One region of the Promicromonospora sp. NPDC023987 genome, then DNA from elsewhere that is predicted to be linked to it. Evidence: riboswitches for the same ligand, from Rfam matches in the RefSeq annotation. Region 1 holds a riboswitch; each other region holds the start of a gene.
The links. A riboswitch is a leader RNA that binds a small molecule or an ion and turns the genes downstream of it on or off. The one in region 1 is predicted to bind cyclic di-AMP.
Positions count from the first base shown of each region.

Region 2: another riboswitch for cyclic di-AMP. It lies ahead of AB0F40_RS24370 (C40 family peptidase); the one in region 1 lies ahead of AB0F40_RS18100 (NlpC/P60 family protein).
Region 3: another riboswitch for cyclic di-AMP. It lies ahead of AB0F40_RS12755 (NlpC/P60 family protein); the one in region 1 lies ahead of AB0F40_RS18100 (NlpC/P60 family protein).

Region 1 is NZ_JBEZZF010000042.1:34,390-36,601, reverse strand. Features, by position in the region: gene AB0F40_RS18105 (cytosine permease) at 1-2, opposite strand, end outside; gene AB0F40_RS18100 (NlpC/P60 family protein) at 141-950, opposite strand; cyclic di-AMP (ydaO/yuaA leader) riboswitch at 953-1,104, opposite strand; gene AB0F40_RS18095 (serine hydrolase domain-containing protein) at 1,378-2,212, shown strand, end outside.
Region 2 is NZ_JBEZZF010000082.1:16,890-19,101, forward strand. Features, by position in the region: gene AB0F40_RS24365 (hypothetical protein) at 1-516, opposite strand, end outside; cyclic di-AMP (ydaO/yuaA leader) riboswitch at 787-983, shown strand; gene AB0F40_RS24370 (C40 family peptidase) at 985-1,725, shown strand; gene AB0F40_RS24375 (potassium transporter TrkG) at 2,107-2,212, shown strand, end outside.
Region 3 is NZ_JBEZZF010000023.1:42,972-45,183, reverse strand. Features, by position in the region: gene serC (phosphoserine transaminase) at 1-25, opposite strand, end outside; gene AB0F40_RS12760 (iron dependent repressor, metal binding and dimerization domain protein) at 109-825, shown strand; cyclic di-AMP (ydaO/yuaA leader) riboswitch at 953-1,143, shown strand; gene AB0F40_RS12755 (NlpC/P60 family protein) at 1,296-1,937, shown strand; gene AB0F40_RS12750 (universal stress protein) at 2,128-2,212, shown strand, end outside.

The DNA.
Region 1 (2,212 bases):
ATGATGGCGATCCTGCCACTGGCGTGGGCCCGGCGGCGAGAGTGTGGGACAAAGCACGAAGGACCCGCACCGTGTCGGTGCGGGCCCTTCGTGGTGGAGCTGACGGCGGAGCCTCCGGCTCAGCCGCTGTCCGGGTCGGTTCAGCCGACGCGGATGAAGACCGGGTTGTCCTGCCAGATCTGCGACTCGTGGACCGTCTGGCCGGGAACCGGCGCCTCGATCTGCTTGTCGCCACCCGCGTAGATGGAGATGTGGCCGGGGCTCCAGATGAGGTCGCCCGGCTGCGCCTCGGCAGCCGAGACCTCGGTGCCCGCGTAGCGCTGCTCAGTGGAGGAGTGCGGCAGCGTGACGCCGATCTGGGCGTAGACGTACGCCGTGAACCCGGAGCAGTCGAAGCCTGCGGGCGTCGAACCCGCCCAGACGTACGGCACGCCGATGTACTGCCGGGCGATGGAGACGATGTCGTTGGCGGCGGCCGGGGCGGCCTTCTCGACGACGTCCTTCACGGGCTCGGCGGCCTTCTCGACGACCGGCTCGGGCTCAGGCTCAGGCTCGGGCACGGGCTCCGGCTCGGGGGCCGGCGTCACCTTGATGGTGCCGGTCTCGAGCGTGAACTCGCTGTCGGCGGCGACCCGCACGGCGGGGGCGGTGTCCACCGACGCCGTGGTCAGCGCGGCGGTGGTGACCTCTGCGCCGGTCGACTTCTGCGCGGCGTCCTGCACCGCGTCCCGGACGGTCTCGAGCTCTGCCGTGGTCGTGCCGGGTTCCTTCATCGGGGCGGCGTTCGCCGGGACCCCGAGCAGCGAGACGACGAGGCCTGATCCGGCGGCGACGACCGCGCCACGTCGGGCGGTCGCGGAGATGCCGCGTGCGGCGGCGCGCGAGATCGGCGTCAGCGGGGTGATGGGCGGGTGGGCAGCACGATGGCGCCCGGGCGTGCGTGTAGTCACAGCGGTTCTCCCTGCGCCTACGAGGTGAGCTGTCGGATTCGGATCGGAGAATGACCCGGCCGCGTCGTGCTGTGCGGCTTCACCCCAAGGGCACCGATGGTGCCCGCATTCGTGGTTCCCCCGTCCCTGTCATCTGTTTCGGAGCAGATCTCGCGGCGGTGACAGGGCTCGGCGTCCACCTCGAGTGGTCGCGGCTTTCCCGCGAACCGGGAGCGACCGTAACCCTGATCGCCACCGAAGTCACAATCGCATCACGGCTTCCTGGGCTGCACCGGTTCCACTTGACCGGATTGTCCGCATGAGATACGTCACTCGTCTATCCCGTTTTCGGCGGCCAACCGCGGTTCGTCGGCCCGCACAACTGGCCCCTCGCCTCCTTGTCCGGCAGGACGAACACCACGTGCGGGGCTTTCCATAGCCTGACGGCATGACATCTCTCGACTCGGTCTCGACCTGGCTTGACGATCACTTTGCCGACTTGGTCGCCCGCCATCAGGTCCCGGGCGCGGGTGTCGCGGTGCTGGTCGACGGCGAGGTCGTCGATGCGGCGGCGGGCGTGCTCAGCACGACGACCGGGGTCGGGGCGACCACGGACTCCGTGTTCCAGATCGGGTCCGTCACCAAGCTGTGGACCACGTCCCTGCTGATGCGGGCGGTGGACGACGGCACGCTCGACCTCGACCTCCCGCTGCGCACGTACCTCCCGGAGTTCCGGGTGGCGGACGACGCCGCGAGCGCCGCCATCACCACCCGCCAGCTGCTGTGCCACACGGCCGGGTTCGAGGGCGACGTGTTCACGGACACGGGCCGCGGCGACGACGCGATCGGCAAGTACTTGGCGGAGCTGCACGGCCTGCCGCAGCTCTTCGCGCCGGGCGCGATGTTCTCCTACAACAACGCGGGCTTCGCGTTGCTGGGGCGCCTGGTCGAGGTGGTGCACAAGGTGCCGTACGACCGGGCGCTGACCGAGCTCCTGGCCGAGCCGCTGGGCCTGACGCACGTGGCGCCCAGCCCGTACGAGGCGATCCTGCACCGGGCGGCGGTGGGTCACGTCCAGGGCCCGGACGGCAACTGGACGGCGGCGCCCGTCTGGGCGCTGGCACGGTCCAACGCGGCGGCGGGGTCGATGCTCGCCATGCGCCCGCGTGACCTGGTCACCTTCGCGGGGATGCACCTGGCCGGGGGACTTGCGCCGGGCGGCACGCGGGTGCTGAGCGAGCAGAGCGTGGCCGCCATGCAGGCGGAGCAGGTGACGGTGCCGG
Region 2 (2,212 bases), on a different contig from region 1:
CCAGCCCAGGAGCTCGATGGGCTTCGTGTCCACGGCGAGACCGAACGCGATGCCGAGCGCCACCGCGAAGATCCACCAGGTGCCGGTGGGGGACACCAGGTTCCCCGGGAGCAGCCCCCAGAGCCAGCCGTCGAGGAGCACCACCGGCAGAGCGAGCGTCAGACCGCGCAGGGCTGCCGGTCCGAGGACCGTCAGGAGGCCGGCCGCGAGCCCGACCGCCCCGGCGACCCCGGTGATGACGACCATCCCGAGCGGCACGGCGTCGCCGGGCACACTCCCCCGCATCGAGAGCCACCAGGAGACTCCGACCGTGGCCGCCATGGCCACGAGGGTGCCTGTGAGCGCAGCGCCGGCCCCCGCTCTCGCCGACGCCGGCAGACCGGCCGCGACCCCGCCGAGGAGACCGCCGAACAGGGCCATGACGGCCAGCCCGACCACCGCGTCGTCGGCGACGAACGGCAGGGGCAGAAAGCCTCCACCGGCCGCTGTCGCAGCCTCCGAAATGCCGGTGACCACGTATAACGCCTGAAGAAGCCAGGGCAAGAAGCCACCGACCCACCATGCGACGGCACTGATGAGAAGCACCCACCAGGGGGAGACGCGGTACGCACTTTCGGACATGCGGCCGAACGGTAGCGGATGTGTGTGATGTCGGTCATAACCGCTGAAGACCGGAACGACGTAAATCTGCGTCTTCGTTGGGTCAGACCGTAATGCGTAACCCGATCGTGACTTTTCCCGTGAACGTGTGTACTTTGACTTCTGCTCCCCCGCAACGGTGGAGCCGTGCGCCGGACGCCGAATCCTGTCACCGGTTCACGACCAGACGTTCGAGACAGGAGCGGGGGACCCACTTCCCGGGCGACAGCGACATCGTCGTCCTCGGGGTGAAGCCGGACGGAACCCCCCAGTAGCCGTGCGGCCGGGTGTGTACTCCTACCCGAACCCGACAGCTGACCTCGCAGGCGGTACAGGAGACATTAGGTGACGAACTCCATTCGCGGCCGGCATCGTGACAGCCGGCCGGCCATGACACCGCTGACCATTCTTGCTCGTACCGCCACGGAGAACGCCGGCACCGTCGCCCGCCGTGGCGCCATCGCCGCAGCTGCAGGTGGCGTTCTGATCTCGACCATCGCGACGACGGCCCACGCGGCCCCGGCGATGGACCTCAAGACCGACGTGAAGACCGCGAAGCTCAACTCGGTCGACCTCAACTCCCTCACCGCGGTCGCCAAGCAGGCCGTCGTGAACGCCCCCACCGTGACCGTCCCGGCCGATGCAAAGATGCCGACCGAGATGGAAGCCCTGGGTACCTCGTCGGACGGTAAGAAGGGCAGCAAGGGGGACGAAGGCCCTGCCGTCGTCTCGGTCGACGCTCCGGACCCGGTCCCGGTCGGCCAGCAGGCCATCAACATCGCCTTCAACTACCTCGGCATCACCTACGTGCTGGGCGGTAACTCGCCGGCCGAGGGCATGGACTGCTCCGGCCTGATCCAGTACGTGTACGCGCAGCTCGGCGTGAACCTGCCGCACTCGTCCGGTGCGATGCTCAGCTCCGGCTACCAGGTGACCTACCCGGAGCCCGGCGACATCGTCTGGACGCCCGGCCACGTGGCCCTCTACGCGGGCGACGGCATGATCATCGAGGCCTGGGCCGCTGGCATGCCGGTGCGCTACACCGAGATGTGGCAGAACAGCCCGACGTTCATCCGCGTCGTCTGAGCCGTAGGTGCAGCGCAGGGTGTGGGCCGAGGTACGAGGCACGCGCCCGGAGCGGAACCGCAGGCTCAGACGATACGAGTAGGGCCTGAGCCGTAGGTGCAGCGCAGGGTGTGGGCCGAGGTACGAGGCACGCGCCCGGAGCGGAACCGCAGGCTCAGACGATACGAGTAGAGCCTGAGCCGTAGGGCCAAGCCGCAGGGCCTGAGCCGTAGGACCAGCAGTTCACCGCGAGGCGCCGCCTCCGCGCCGGGTTTCCGCCCGGCGCCGGAGGCGGCGCCTTCCGCGTTCCCGCGTCGATGACGGGCTAACGTAGCGGCCGGGCGTCAGGCGGCGCCGGTACACGACCGTGACGTACGACGAACGAAAGCCGACGGTAGCCAGATGCGGTTCAGCAGCCCCGCGGGTCGTGAGGGCGGGCGGGGTGCGGCACTGCGGCGTCGGCCCGGCCAGCTCGTGATCGCCGGCTTCGTCGGTGCCATCGCGGTGG
Region 3 (2,212 bases), on a different contig from region 1:
GCTGTGTCGGGATAGTCAGTGGCACAGAACTAGACTAGAACCTGGGCCGACGCCCGGGCCGCACGTGTCCAGGGCGACTGGGCGGCTGTGCGCATGACGGGAGCTGACGTGACGGATCTGATCGACACCACCGAGATGTACCTCAAGACGATCTACGAGCTCGACGAGGAGGGCATCACGCCCCTGCGCGCGCGCATCGCGGAACGCCTGGGGCATTCCGGCCCGACGGTGTCCCAGACCGTCGCGCGCATGGAGCGCGACGGTCTGGTGATCGTGACGGGCGACCGGCACCTCGAGCTCACCGAGCTGGGTCAGGACAAGGCGATGCGCGTGATGCGCAAGCACCGGCTCGCCGAGCGTCTGCTGACCGACGTCATCAAGCTCGACTGGGAGCACGTGCACGTCGAGGCCTGCCGCTGGGAGCACGTCATGAGCGACCTCGTGGAGAAGCGCCTCGTCGGCCTGCTCGACCACCCGCACCACGACCCGTACGGCAACCCGATCCCCGGCCTCTCGGAGCTGGGCGAGGAGTACACCGACGTGCCGTTCCTGACCGGCGTGATCTCGCTGCCCGCCGCGTTCGAGGCTGCGGCGAAGAAGGGCATCAAGGGCGAGCCGCTCGCGGCGTCCCTCACCCGCATCGCGGAGCCACTGCAGACGGACGTCGAGCTGCTCGCGCGCCTGTCGGACGCCGGCCTGGTGCCCGGCTCCCGCGTCACCGCCGAGCACAACGACGGGACCTACACGGTGACGGTCGACGGCGCGGGAACTGCGCTCGAGCTCGGGGAAGACCTGGCCCGCCACCTCTTCGTGGCGACCGCTTAAAGCGTCCGATTTGCCGGAAACGTGAAGCCGCAGGTCCGACACGTCATGGCATTCGTTGCCGGAACGTGACATCGGCGGAGAGGTCCGGTACGTTCGGACCGCTCCCACGGAGTTATTCGTGGGAGTCCTCGGACGGACGCCGAACTCTGTCACCGGCCGGGGTCCAAAACGACCGCATGACAGAGGCGGGGGACCCACCAACGGGCGCCAGGGTGCGTCCTCGGGGTGAAGCCGGGTATTCCTTCGGGATGCACGGCCGGGTGATTTCTCCCACCCGAACCCGACAGCTGACCTCGAAGGCGTACAAGGAGAGGTAATACGTGACTGCACGTACGACTCGCGCCCGTCATCGGGCTGCGCGACGACCAGTAACTCCCCTCAGCGAACTCGCGCAGAACGCCGCCGTCGGCCGCCGTACCGCGGTCGCCGCTGCCGGTGGCGCACTTCTCGTCTCGACCTTCGGTGGAGCGATGGCCGCACAGGCCGCGCCCGTCGAGTCCGGCCACGCGAAGATGAACTCGGTCGACCTCAACGCTCTGACGTCGCAGGCTCGCGAGGCGCTGGCCAACGCCCCCGTCGTGACCGTCGCGCCCGACGCTGAGCTCACCGTCGAGAAGGCCGCGGTCTCCGTGGTCTCCGCCGCCGAGAACGAGGACTACCAGGCAGAGCTCGCCGCCGCAGAGGCCGAGAAGGCCGCAGAGGAGGCCGCCGCAGAGGCTGCGGAAGCCGCAGAGGCCGCCGCCGCCACCGCCACCTCGGTGGACGTTCCCGCGTCGGCGATCGGCAACTCCGTGATCTCCATCGCGAGCCGCTACGTCGGCGTGCCGTACGTCTCCGGTGGTGGATCGCCGAGCGGCTTCGACTGCTCCGGCTTCACCTCGTACGTCTACGGCCAGCTCGGTATCAACCTGCCGCACTCGTCGGGCGCGCAGCCGGGCTACGGCACGCAGGTGCCGGCGTCCGAGGCGCAGCCGGGCGACCTGATGTGGACCCCCGGCCATGTCTCGATCTACGCCGGTGGCAACACCATGATCGACGCGTCCAAGCCGGGCACCGTGGTCGACTTCCGCACCATCTGGCAGTCGAACCCCACGTTCATCCGCATGGGCTGAGCCGCAGGCTCGTACGCATAGGGTCTGAGCCCAGCCACGTAGCACCACTGAGCAGAGCGCCTGTCCGGACACCGGGCAGGCGCTCTGCTTTGCCTTCTTCCTGCAGACTTTTTGCCACCGGTTACCCACAACGCGCGCGCCGCCGGTAGGTTTGGAGTGCAATGGTGCACTGCCGAAGAAAGGGCTGGCGATGACGCGATCCGAGGTCGTACTGGTCGGTGTGGACGGATCGGCCGCTAGTCTGCACGCGCTGGACTGGGCGACCGCCTACGCGC